Regions from separate parts of the Variovorax pasteuri genome, predicted to be linked through region 4. Evidence: predicted binding sites of a transcription regulator. Region 4 holds the regulator's gene; each other region holds the start of a gene.
What was found. The regulator LexA, encoded in region 4, represses DNA repair genes until DNA is damaged. The targets are predictions, from matches to a motif close to ACTGTATNNNNATACAGT.

Region 1 (3,204 bases), on a different contig from region 4:
GATGCCCGGAATGAGCTGCGTCACGCGAAAGCCCGCCATGCGCCCGCGCGGGTTCTGCGCAAAGCGCAGCACCGCGAGCAGGTCTTTCACGTGCGAGGCCTCCAGGAACTTGAGTCCGCCGAATTTCACGAACGGAATGTTGCGCCGCGCCAGCTCCAGCTCGAGCCCCGCGCTGTGCGACGAGGTGCGAAACAGCACCGCCTGCGACTTCAGCGCCAGCCCGCCCTCGCGGTGCGCCAGCACCTTGTCGGCCACCCAGCGCGCCTGCCCTGCCTCGTCGGCCACCAGCACCAGCATCGGCTTGCCGGCCGAGGGCTTGTCGGTCCACAGCGTCTTGGCGTGGCGCTCGGCTGCCTGCGCGATCACGCGGTTCGACACGTCGAGGATGGGCTGCGTCGAGCGGTAGTTGCGCTCCAGCGTGACCACGCGCGCGGCTTGCGTGAACTGCGTGGGAAAGTCGAGGATGTTGCGCACCGTGGCGCCGCGGAACGAATAGATCGACTGCGCGTCGTCGCCCACCACCGTCACGCCGCGCCCGTCGGGCTTGAGCCCCAGCAGGATCGACGCCTGCAGCAGGTTCGTGTCCTGGTATTCGTCGATCAGCACATGGTCGAAGCGTGCGCCCATCTGCGCGGCCAGCGCGGGCTCGGCGGCCATTTCGGCCCAATAGAGCAGCAGGTCGTCGTAGTCGAGCACGTTCTGCTGCTGCTTGGCCTCGACGTACGCGCCGAACAGCTTCTTGAGTTCGGCCTCCCACTCGGCGCACCAGGGAAAGGACTCCTTGAGCACCTGCGCCAGCGGCGCGCGCGTGTTCACGCAGCGCGAATAGATCGACAGGCAGGTGCCCTTGCGCGGAAAGCGGTTCACGGTGGACGACAGCCCGAGTTCATGGCGCACCAGCCCCATCAGGTCTTCGGCATCGCCGCGGTCGTGGATGGTGAAGTTCTCGTCCAGCCCGATCTGCGGGGCGTATTCGCGCAGCAGCCGCGCGCCGATGCCGTGGAAGGTGCCGGCCCATGGGAGCACGGGCGGTGCTTCGGACTTCAGGCCGAGCACCCTGGCCAGCACCTGCCCCGCGCGGCGTTCCATTTCCTGCGCGGCCCGGCGCGAGAAGGTCAGCAGCAGCAGGCGCTGCGGATCCACGCCGCCGGCGATGAGGTGCGCCACGCGGTGCGCCAGCGTGCTGGTCTTGCCCGAGCCGGCGCCGGCAATGACGAGCAGCGGCCGTTCGTCGCGTTCGGCGACATGGGTATCGACCTCGCCGATGGCAGCGCCCACGCCATGCTCGACCGCCGCGCGCTGCGCCTCGTTGAGTGTCGACAGTGCGGCGGCCAGGCGCTCGGCCTGGGTCTTCGGCGCGGCGGGAAAAGCAAGGGGCGCAGCGGTCTGCATGCGCCCGACTTTACTGTATGCCCGTCCAGTCCGACCGGCGACCGTCATATGGCCGGTGACATAATCGCGCCTCGCTGCAACCAGAGATTCTTCCCATGGAAACCGCCCCGTCTCGGCAGCTTTCAACTCCCTTTCACTGACCCGCTTTTCGCGCGCGTCGGGCCCGGGAATTGAAAGCGCCCCTCCCCCCGCCCCACGTTTCAGTCAGTCACACCCGGGAGTGAGCCCATGCTCAACATCTTTACGCTCGCCAACGGCCGCCTCGTCCAGGAAGAGATCGAGTCGCTCGAAGAGCTCTCCAAGTTCCATCCGATCTGGGTCGACCTCGAGTCGCCCACGCTCGAAGAGAAGCGCTGGATCAAGCAGTACTACGGCCTGTCGATTCCCGAAGATGCGATGGACGAGGACATCGAGGAATCGGCCCGCTTCTACGAGGAAGACAACGGCGAGCTGCACATCCGCTCCGACTTCCTGATCGACGACGACGAAGACCCGCGCACCGTGCGCGTGGCCTTCATCCTGAACCAGCACAACACCGACCTGCGCAGCCGCGGCGTGCTGTTCTCGATCCACGACGAGGACGTGCCCGTGTTCCGCCTGCTGCGCATGCGCGCGCGCCGCGCGCCGGGGCTGATCGAAGACGCGAAAGAAGTGATGCTCAAGCTCTTCGACGCCGACGCCGAGTATTCGGCCGACACGCTGGAGAACATCTACGACGAGCTCGAGGTCGCCGGCAAGAAGGTGCTCTCGGGCAACGTCAGCGACGAGCTGGCCGGCGAGGTGCTCGGCGCCATTGCGCGGCAGGAAGACTTGAACGGGCGCATCCGCCGCAACGTGATGGACACGCGCCGCGCCGTGAGCTTCATGATGCGCAGCAAGATGCTCAACGCCGAACAGTTCGAGGAAGCGCGCCAGATCCTGCGCGACATCGAGTCGCTGGACAACCACACGGCCTTCCTGTTCGACAAGATCAACTTCCTGATGGATGCGACCGTCGGTTTCATCAACATCAACCAGAACAAGACCATCAAGATCTTCTCGGTGGCCAGCGTGGCGCTGCTGCCGCCCACGCTGATCGCGAGCATCTACGGCATGAACTTCAAGTTCATGCCCGAGCTCGACTGGGCCATGGGCTACCCCTACGCCATCGTGCTGATGGCCGCCAGCGCGCTGGTGCCGATGTGGTACTTCCGCCGGCGCGGCTGGCTCAAGTAGCCGCGCTGTCGGAAGAAGGCAGCGTGGCCAGCCACGCGTCGACCAGCGCCAGGCTGTAGCGGCTCGCGACCACGGCGACGAAGCGCGCGAAGTCGCCATGCGCAGCGTCGTCGGCCCGGTCGGAAATCGTGCGCATCGCCGCGAAGGGCACGCCGTAGTCGTGGCACACCTGCGCCACCGCCGCGCCTTCCATCTCGACGGCCAGCGCGTCGGGCAGCTCGCGCTGCAGCGCCGCGCTCTCGGCCGTGGTCGACACGAAGCGGTCGCCGCTCACCAGCAGGCCGCGGTGCACCTTCGGCGACGACAGGCCGAACTCGTCGACGCCGGCCTGCCCGATCAACGCCACCGGGTCGCGCAGCACGCCCTCGACGACATCCGACAGTGCGTCGCTGATTGCAGCGTCCGCCGCAAAGCGCGACAGGCCCATCAACGGCACCTCGTGCTTCGGAAAGATCGGCGAGGCGTCCATGTCGTGCTGCAGCAGTTCGGTCGCCACCACCACGTCGCCCACGTTCACGCCCGGCGCCAGCCCGCCCGCGACACCCGTGAACACGATGGCCCGCACGCCGAAGCGCTCCAGCAGCACAGTGGCCGTGA
Region 2 (3,204 bases), on a different contig from region 4:
GCCTGCAAGCTCACGGCCGTATTGCCCTATTCGGGGCCCGCCGCCATCGTGCTGCTGCCCGCGGGCAACTTCGACAGCAACGGCTATTTCCGCAGCATCTTCTTCATGGTGAAGACGACCACCGGCGCAACCCTGTCGGCGGCGCTGCGCAAGCAGCCGTAACGCGCAACGGCCAAGGCGCAGGGGCCCGAAGGGTTCAGCCCGGGATCTTCTCCAGGCAGTAGCCCAGCCCGCGCACCGTCGCGATGCGCACCGGGCCCTTCTCGATCTTCTTGCGCAGGCGGTGGATGTACACCTCGATGGCGTTCAGGCTCACCTCCTCGCCCCATTCGCACAGGCGGTCGACCAGCTGGTCCTTGCTCACCAGCCGGCCGGCGCGCTGCAGCAGCACCTCGAGCAGGCCGAGTTCGCGCGCCGACAGCTCGACCATCTTGCCGTCGATGGTGGCCACGCGGCCGCCCTGGTCGTACACCAGCGGGCCGTGGCGGATGGTGTTGCTGGTGGTGCCCATGCCGCGCCGCGTGAGGGCGCGAACGCGCGCCTCGAGCTCCTGCAGGCTGAAGGGCTTGGCCATGTAGTCGTCGGCGCCGTGGTCCAGGCCCTTGACGCGTTCTTCCACGCTGTCGGCCGCGGTGAGCACCAGCACCGGCAGCTGCGAGCCGCGCGCGCGCAGGCGCTTGAGGATCTCGATGCCGTGCAGGCCGGGCAGCCCGAGGTCGAGGATCAGCAGGTCGAACTCGTCATGGGTCATGAGCGCGGTGTCGGCCTGCGAACCGTTGGCCACGTGGTCGACCGCCGCGCCCGAGGTGCGCAGGCTGCGCAGCAGGGCATCGGCGAGCACCTGGTCGTCTTCGGCAATCAGAATCCGCATGAGGCACCTCCGGCCGGTTTCGGGCGCCGTGCCGGCGCCGTTCACATTTGTCTCTGCGGCGGAGTCTACGCGGCTGTATAGGCTTCCAGACCGATGGTTACCACGGTGGCGATGTCGTTGCCCACGCTGTTTCTGAACTCTCGCTCGGCCTGCGTCACCGCGCTTCGGAAGGCGTCGAGCCAGGCCAGGCCGTCGGCCGTGAACAGCACGCGCCGCGCCCGCGCGTCCAGCGGGTCGGGCCCGCGCGTGACCAGCCCCCAGGCCTCGCACTGGTCGACCAGCGCCCCCATCGCCTGCTTGGTCATGCCGGCGCGCTCGGCCAGTTCGGTCAGGCGCGAGCCCTCGCGCGCCAGGTGCCGCGTGATGTGGATGTGCGCCGCGCTCACCTGCGCGCGCGCCGCGAGGTTCGACAGCGCCAGCGGCACGTCGACGTCGTGCGCCATCAGTTCGAGCACGCGCGCGTCGAAACGGCGCATGGCATGGCCGAGCAGGCGGCCCAGGTGGGTCTGGCGCCAGGCGTCGGTGTCGGGCGGAAAAGCGGCTTCGGACATGGCGTCAAATGGTAAAGCAAACTGATCAAAAAATGGGTTTACTCAAACCAATGAGCCCCTACACTACTGTTCAAGCATCCAGCCTGTGGTTAAAGGCAGATCGGATGAAACCTCACACAAACCGTTAATATTCAAGGAGATTTCCACATGGACGCAGTTGTCAAGGGCGCAAGCATCTCGGTCGCCAACAGTGAAAAGGCCAAGGCCCTGCAGGCCGCGTTGGCGCAGATCGAAAAGCAGTTCGGCAAGGGCACGATCATGCGGCTCGGCGAAGGCGAGGCGCTCGAGGACATCCAGGTGGTCTCCACCGGTTCGCTGGGCCTGGACATCGCCCTGGGCGTCGGCGGCCTGCCGCGCGGCCGCGTGATCGAAATCTACGGCCCTGAATCGTCGGGCAAGACCACGCTCACGCTGCAGGTCATCGCCTCCATGCAGAAGCAGGCCGGCACCTGCGCCTTCGTCGACGCCGAGCACGCGCTCGACGTGCAGTACGCCCAGAAGCTCGGCGTGAACCTGTCCGACCTGCTGATCAGCCAGCCCGACACCGGCGAACAGGCGCTCGAAATCGTCGACTCGCTGGTGCGCTCGGGCGCCGTGGACCTGATCGTCATCGACTCGGTCGCCGCGCTCACGCCCAAGGCCGAAATCGAAGGCGAAATGGGCGACTCGCTGCCCGGCCTGCAGGCCCGCCTGATGAGCCAGGCGCTGCGCAAGCTCACCGCCACCATCAAGAAGACCAACTGCATGGTCATCTTCATCAACCAGATCCGCATGAAGATCGGCGTGATGTTCGGTTCGCCCGAAACCACCACCGGCGGCAACGCGCTGAAGTTCTACGCCTCGGTGCGCCTGGACATCCGCCGCATCGGCACCATCAAGAAGGGCGACGAGGCCATCGGCAACGAAACCAAGGTGAAGGTGGTGAAGAACAAGGTCAGCCCTCCGTTCAAGACGGCGGAGTTCGACATCCTGTTCGGCGAGGGCATCAGCCGCGAAGGCGAGATCATCGACATGGGCGTCACCGCCAAGATCGTCGACAAGTCGGGTGCCTGGTACGCCTACAACGGCGAAAAAATCGGCCAGGGCCGCGACAACGCCCGCGAGTTCCTGCGCGAGAACCCCGAGCTGTCGCGCGAGATCGAGAACAAGGTGCGCGAGTCGCTGGGCATCCCGCTGCTGGCCGCCGACGCCGGCGCCACGCCCGAGAAGCCGCAGAAGGCCGCCAAGGCGGACAAGGCCGAGAAGGCAGACAAGGGCGAATAAGACCCCGCGCGGCTCCGCGGCCTCATGCGGGGCCGCGCGAGCGACCCCGCATGGCATTCAACGCCCCCTCCCTCAAAGGCCGCGCCCTGCGCCTGCTGAGCCAGCGCGAGCATTCGCGCCTGGAACTGGAGCGCAAGCTGGCAAAGCACGAAGAAGAGCCCGGCACGCTGGCCAAGGCGCTCGACGAGCTGGCCGCCAAGGACTTCATCAGCGAGCCGCGCGTGGTGGCCTCGGTGCTCAACCAGCGTGCGGCCCGTTCGGGCGCGTTGCGGGTGAGGCAGGAGCTGCAGGCCAAGGGCATCGCGCCCGAGGCCATCGCGCAGGCGGTGGCCGGCTTGCAGGAAACGGAAGTCGAACGCGCCACGGCCCTGTGGCGCCGCCGTTTCGACGCTCCGCCCGCCGATGCGAAGGCGCGAGCGAAGCAGATGCGGTTCCTGATGGCGCGCGGTTTCTCCGGCGCCGTCGTGTCCAGGGTCCTCAGGAGCGATTTCGATGAAACAGCAGACGAATGAAGACCCC
Region 3 (3,204 bases), 320 kb from region 4:
AGTACGGCTCGAGGTGAGTGCCTGGAACTGAAGCGGGCGGCTACGATGGGCGCCATGAAAACTGCCATCCTTGTCATCGATGTCCAGCGCGGTCTGTGCGACGACCTGCCGCGTCCCCATGAAGCCGAAGAAGTGATGCAGCGCATCAACGCGCTCACCGAACGCGCCCGCGCGAGCGGCGTGCCGGTCGCCTTCATCCAGCATGAGAACGCGGTGGACCTGGAGTTCGACTCCGAGCGCTGGCAGCTCGCCAGCGCGCTGAACACCGACTCGCGCGACGCGAAGATCCGCAAGACCACGCCCGACTCGTTCCTGCGCACGCCGCTCGAAGCCTGGCTGTCGGACCAGGGCGTGAAGCGGGTGGTGATCTGCGGCTACTCGTCGGAGTTCTGCGTGGACACCACCACGCGCCGCGCCGCCGCGCTGGGCTACGAGGTGGTGCTGGCCGCCGACGCGCACACCTCGCACGACAAGCCGCATGCCACGGGCGCGCAGATTCGGGCGCACCACAACGCCACGCTGTCGGACATCACGAGCTTCGGCGTGCCGATTCGCGCGGTGCCCGCTGCCGACATCGTGCTGGCCGGTTGACGATCACCGCCACGCCGGTTGGCCGTCAGCGGCAAACAAACCCGCTTTCACCCCTCTGTTGCAGCTTTGACTGCCAACCCGCCTTGCAGCGCGTCCGTTGATAATTGTTGCTTCGACCGGCTGCCTTTATGGCATTACTGGCAATGCCAAACCCTGAAACCGTTCCTGGCCAAGGTCAACCAAGTTACATATTGCGACGTTGATCTTCGATCTGTCCGGACGATGAGAAATGATCGGCAACCTGCCGATGCGCGTTCCACACGTCATCAGACCCATGAACAATTCCTCGTGTGTCGCAGGTACGGCAACCCGGTTAGCACCTTTTAGAATCATGTCCAGTCTCACCTGAGGTTTTGCAAGTCATGCTCATCATTGGCATTGCCGTAGCCTCTTTTTTTGCAGGTGTTGTCGTCGGAGTGATAGGCATGAGCCTGCTGGCCATGGCCAAGTCCGAGGACTGAACTCGCAGCGTGCGCTGATCGCCGCAGCCATCCCTGCCAGCGGCCGCAGGCTCAAGACGCAAGTCGGCCGCACGTCGAAGAACACCTCGCCGGTGTCCCCCCCAGGTCGCGAAAGCCCGCCGCGCGCCGCGTCATAGGCCTTGGCCCAGCGCTTGGCCAGGGCGAACTCACGCCTGCTCGCCCGACACCAGTCAAGGGCTTCAACACTGCCCAATGTGGGGGTGGTCCTTGGCCACCGTTGGCGCTAACATCTGTATATTCATCCAGTAGTTTTACGGTTGCTGGAGTCAAAGGGATACCCCTTTATCAAAGTACAGCTGGCAGTCTTCACCATGGGCCTTCCTTTCCTCGACTCCTTTTCCGCCGCCGCGGGCCGCGGCGTCTGGCATGCCGACGAGCTGGGCCTGGCCGATGCGCAGGTCGTGGCCACCGGCCACGCCGCGCTCGACGCCGAGTTGCCGGGCGGCGGCTGGCCGGTCGGGGCCATGACGGAGCTGCTGCAAGCCTCGCCCGAAGCGCATGTGTGGCAGCTGTTGCTGCCCGCGCTGGCGCAGGCCGTGCAGGCGCGCGGCGGGCCGGTGGTGCTGATCGGACCGCCCTACGAGCCTTGCGGGGCGTCGCTTGCGGCCCAGGGGCTGCCGGTGGAATCGCTGATGTGCGTCAAGAGCGAGGCGGCGCCCGCGCGCCTCTGGGCCTGCGAGCAGGCGCTGCGCTGCGCGGACGTGGCGGCCGTCGTGGCGTGGCTGCCGCAGGCGCGGGTGGGCGAGCTGCGGCGGCTGCAGCTGGCGGCTGCACAGCATGAGCTGCTGCTGTTCGTGTGCCGGCCCGAATCGGTCGCGTTGTCGGCCTCGCCCGCGCGCCTGCGCATCAGCGCCGATCGCTGCGAGGCCGACGCGTCGCAGATCGAACTGCACATCCTCAAGCGCCGCGGCCCGCCGCTGGCCGCGCCGGTGATGCTGCCGGCGCGCAACGCGCGCATGACCGCGCTGCTGGCCGCCGCCCGGCTGCGGCGCAAGCTGCGTTTGCAGCAGCAGGGCACGGTGCCCGCCGGCGCGACGGCCACCTCGGCCACCGTGGTGCGCATCGACGCATGGAAGGGAGGCCAGGATGCACTGGATCGCCTTGCAGTGGTCGCTTGAGGCCGATACCCCCGATACCCCTGACACCCCCGATGCCGCCCGCGCCACCGATGTCGTGGCCCTGCCCACGCCTGAAGCCCTGGGCTGGTGGGCGCTGCAGTACACGCCCCACGTCGCCTGGCAGGACGAGGCACTGATGCTCGAGGTCTCCGCCTGCGAACGCCTGTGGGGCGGCCGGACCCCGCTGATGCGGCAGTTGCTCGCGTCCAACCCCGTGCCCGGCGCGCGCATGCTGGGCGCCCAGGGCGCCACCAGCCTCATAGCGCTGGCGCGGCTGCGCCTGTTCGCGCGCGAAGAGCGCCGTCCCAGGGAGATTCCGGCCGGCCTGCCGCTGGACACGCTGACGGCCGCCCACGGCCACCTCGACCTGCTCGCGCGCCTGGGCTGCCGCACCTGGGGCGACGTGGCGGCGCTGCCGCGTGGCGGCCTCACGCGGCGCTTCGGCGCGGAACTGCGCGTGGCGCTCGACGCCGCCTGGGGCCTGCGCCCCGAAAGCCACGCCTGGCTCACGCTGCCCGACGTGTTCGAGCAGAAGCTGGAGCTGCCCGCGCTGGCCGAGACCGGACCCGAACTCATGTGGTCGGCCAACCGGCTGCTGTCGGCCCTGCAGATCTGGCTGCGCGCACGCCAACGCGGTGCGCGCGCGCTCGAGCTGCAATGGACGCTCGACCTCAAGCGCTTCAACGGCGTGAACCTGCCGCCGCACCAGCAGCTCACCGTGCGCACCGCCGAGCCCACGCAGGACATGGCGCACCTGCGCCGCCTGTTGTCCGAAAAGCTCGCCCTCACCACGCTGGCCGCGCCCGTGAGCTGGCTGAGGCTGCGCACGCTGGAAACCGACCCGTGGGCCGGCGCCAGCACCAGTTTCCTGCCGGAAGACAACCGCAAGGGCGACAGGCTGCACGAGATGGTCGAGCGGCTCAGCGTGCGGCTCGGGGCGCAGCAGGTGGTGGTGCCGTCGGCGCAGGCCGACCATCGGCCGGAGCGCAAGCAGGCGTGGCGGCCGGCGCTGC
Region 4 (3,204 bases):
TTGCCGCGAGCACCAGTCCTCGCGGCGGCTCAGCACCGTTGGACTGGACGAGCGCGTCGATCAGCGCGCCACTGGCACCCGCGTAGCTCATGACGATCTCGACGCGAGGCCACCGCAAGCCGCTGGCGTCGAAGATCTTCGCCCTGCGAGACACAGCCGCTTCGGGCCATGCCCGGACCAGGCGCACTTCCCCTTCCTCCACATAGCCCACCGGCCCGGCATCGCCTGACGCAAAGGCTTCCAGCCGGTAGGTGTGGGTCTTCTGGATGTCCAGACCGCTGTGGATGGTTCCAGCGCACACCGCCGTCACGCCCCGCGCGCCTGCAGTGACGGCAACGCCGATGGCGTCCCGGACGTTCTGGGGTCCATCGGGCGCCAGCGCGGTCGCGGGTCGCATCGCGCAGGTCAGCACGACCGGCTTGGTCGCCGCCAACACGCTGTGCAGGAAAAAGGCCGTTTCCTCGAGCGTGTCCGTGCCGTGCGTGATCACAATGCCCGCTACGTCAGGCTGCGCGAGCCAATGCGCGCAGCGCTGCGCCAGCTTCTGCCAGACCTCGAAGGACATGTCCTTGCTGTCGAGTTGCGCCACCTGCTCTGCGACCAGCGTCACTCCAGCGGGCGGCTCGATGCCGCCCAGCAGGTCGGCCACGCCCACCTGCCCTGCGGTGTAGCCGATGTTGTCACCGCTGCTGGCAGCCTTGCCAGCGATGGTGCCGCCGGTACCCAGCACCACCACGCGGCGCACGTCAGGCAAAGGGGAATTGACCATGACTTGTCAACTTTTAAAAACTGGTTAAAAATACAGCTACTGGATATCTACCCAGTGCCGCAAGGAACCACACATGCAGTTCGCCGTGAAGCTTACAGCCCGCCAGCAGCAGATCCTGGACTTGATCCAGAGCGCCATCGCACGCACCGGTGCGCCACCCACGCGCGCCGAAATCGCCAACGAACTGGGGTTCAAGTCGGCCAATGCCGCCGAAGAACACCTTCAGGCGCTGGCCCGCAAGGGCGTGATCGAACTCGTCAGCGGCACCTCGCGCGGCATTCGCCTCAAGGGCGACGCCCTGCGCTCGCTCAACGAAACGCGCCACCGCGAAGGCGGCCAGTTCTCGCTCTCGCTGCCTGGCATGGCCCAGCTGGCGCTGCCGCTCATCGGTCGTGTCGCAGCCGGCTCGCCCATCCTGGCGCAAGAGCATGTCGACCAGACCTACTACGTCGAGAACACGCTGTTCCAGCGCCAGCCCGACTACCTGCTGAAGGTGCGCGGCATGTCGATGCGCGACGCCGGCATCATGGACGGCGACCTGCTCGCCGTGCAGGCCACCAAGGAAGCACGCAACGGGCAAATCGTGGTTGCGCGGCTGGGCGAAGAAGTGACCGTCAAGCGCCTCAAGCGCAACAAGCAGGTCATCGAGCTGCACGCCGAAAACCCCGACTACCCGACCATCATCGTGCAGCCGGGCGAGCCCTTCGAAATCGAAGGCCTCGCGGTCGGGCTCATCCGCAACACCATGCTCATGTAGGCCCATGGCCTGCTGGCAACAGCACCTCATCCGGCCGCAACAGGTGGCGGGCGTATGGCGCGAAGTCGCCATCACCCTGTCGCGGCCGATTCAAGAAATCCTGCCTGTGTTCAACCTCATACTTTTTTGGAGTTCACATGGGAATCGCCCTTCTCGCCATCGCTGATTTCTGGATGCCGCTGCAATCGCTGGCCAACCGCCTGATTCCGGCGCGCCGACCCCACGCCAGGGATCGGCTCGACGCCAACGACACGTCCGCCGGATTGCGCTACGTGGCCGTGCGCCCCGCTTGCACCACCCGCGTCGGCAGCAACGCCACGGCGCCCGAGGTTGCCACGGCCCCTGCACGCCCCCTGCGCGTGGTTCGCGTGGTCGAGGGCAAAGGCCAGCAGCGCAACAACCGCGTCGTGATCTCCGGGCGCATGGCCGACGTGTGCGACGAGCTCGACCGGCTGGCCGCGCTCGAAGCCGCAGAAACCCTGGCCACGGTCCACCGCTCGACGCGGCTGCACTGACGCAAAACGCCTCTGCGGAGGGGCCCGGAAGCCGCCGCGGGCCGGGTATCCAAACGTTCACTGGTGCGACATGCCAATGCTGCGAGGCACAATGGCACGCCATGAACATTGTGATCCTCGACGACTACCAGGACGCGGTGCGCAAATTGCGCTGCGCCGCCAAGCTGGACGCGTACGCGGCCAAGGTCTACACCAACACGGTGAAAGGCATCGGGCAACTGTCGGTTCGCCTCAAGGACGCCGATGTGATCGTGCTGATTCGCGAGCGCTCCCAGATTTCTCGCCAGCTCATCGAAAAGCTGCCCAAGCTCAAGCTCATTTCGCAGACCGGGCGCGTCGCCGGCCACATCGACGTCGCGGCATGTACCGAGCGCGGCGTGGCAGTGGCCGAGGGTTCCGGCTCTCCGCAAGCGCCTGCCGAACTCACCTGGGCACTCATCATGGCCGCCATGCGCCGGCTGCCGCAGTACATCAGCAACCTCAAGCACGGCGCGTGGCAGCAATCCGGGCTCAAGTCGGCGTCGATGCCACCCAATTTCGGACTCGGCTCCGTGCTCAAGGGCAAGACGCTGTGCATCTGGGGCTATGGCCGCATCGGCCAACTCGTGGCGCGCTACGGTCAGGCGTTCGGCATGCAGGTCGTGATCTGGGGGCGTGAAGCCAGCTGCGCCAAGGCCCGATCCGACGGCTTCCAGGTCGCGCAGAATCGCCATGAATTCTTCGCCGCCGCCGACGTTCTGTCGGTGCATCTGCGGCTCAACGAAGAGACCAACGGCCTCATCACGCTGGAAGACCTCTCCCGCATGAAGCCGACGGCGCTGTTCGTCAACACCTCGCGCGCCGAACTGGTCGAAGCCGACGCCCTGCTCGCCGCACTCAACCGCGGCCGCCCGGGACTGGCTGCCATCGACGTGTTCGAGAGCGAGCCGCCGCTGCAGGGCCACGCGCTGCTTCGGCTGGAGAACTGCATCTGCACTCCGCACATCGGCTACGTGGAGCAGGAAAGCTACGAGAGCTACTTCGGCCAGGCGTTCGACAACGTCGTGAGCTACATCAACGGCAATCCCACCAACATCGTGAACCCGGGCGCGCTGCAGGTCCGCCGGTGAGCCCGGTCGCGCCGCAGCGCACGTCGCGACGTGCGCTCTGGGCGCTGCTCGCCG

Region 1: a site for LexA is predicted at 1,405-1,422, ahead of ACSFBM_RS32020 (ATP-dependent helicase). Genes of this name have one in related genera too.
Region 2: a site for LexA is predicted at 1,488-1,505, ahead of recA (recombinase RecA). Genes of this name have one in related genera too.
Region 3: a site for LexA is predicted at 1,303-1,320, ahead of imuA (translesion DNA synthesis-associated protein ImuA). Genes of this name have one in related genera too.

What each region holds. Positions count from the first base shown of each region.
Region 1 covers NZ_JBPJZS010000014.1:124,315-127,518, forward strand. The annotation lists gene ACSFBM_RS32020 (ATP-dependent helicase) at 1-1,392, opposite strand, end outside; gene corA (magnesium/cobalt transporter CorA) at 1,621-2,607, shown strand; gene ACSFBM_RS32030 (5'-methylthioadenosine/adenosylhomocysteine nucleosidase) at 2,600-3,204, opposite strand, start outside.
Region 2 covers NZ_JBPJZS010000007.1:324,159-327,362, forward strand. The annotation lists gene ACSFBM_RS24655 (hypothetical protein) at 1-162, shown strand, start outside; gene ACSFBM_RS24660 (response regulator) at 197-871, opposite strand; gene ACSFBM_RS24665 (MarR family winged helix-turn-helix transcriptional regulator) at 937-1,422, opposite strand; gene recA (recombinase RecA) at 1,570-2,685, shown strand; gene recX (recombination regulator RecX) at 2,736-3,197, shown strand; gene ACSFBM_RS24680 (SRPBCC family protein) at 3,178-3,204, shown strand, end outside.
Region 3 covers NZ_JBPJZS010000001.1:1,153,705-1,156,908, forward strand. The annotation lists gene ACSFBM_RS05460 (esterase/lipase family protein) at 1-31, shown strand, start outside; gene ACSFBM_RS05465 (cysteine hydrolase family protein) at 55-591, shown strand; gene imuA (translesion DNA synthesis-associated protein ImuA) at 1,385-2,191, shown strand; gene ACSFBM_RS05475 (Y-family DNA polymerase) at 2,160-3,204, shown strand, end outside.
Region 4 covers NZ_JBPJZS010000001.1:1,474,875-1,478,078, reverse strand. The annotation lists gene ACSFBM_RS06970 (asparaginase) at 1-769, opposite strand, end outside; gene lexA (transcriptional repressor LexA) at 843-1,526, shown strand; gene ACSFBM_RS06960 (hypothetical protein) at 1,664-2,041, shown strand; gene ACSFBM_RS06955 (D-2-hydroxyacid dehydrogenase family protein) at 2,143-3,150, shown strand; gene ACSFBM_RS06950 (MFS transporter) at 3,147-3,204, shown strand, end outside.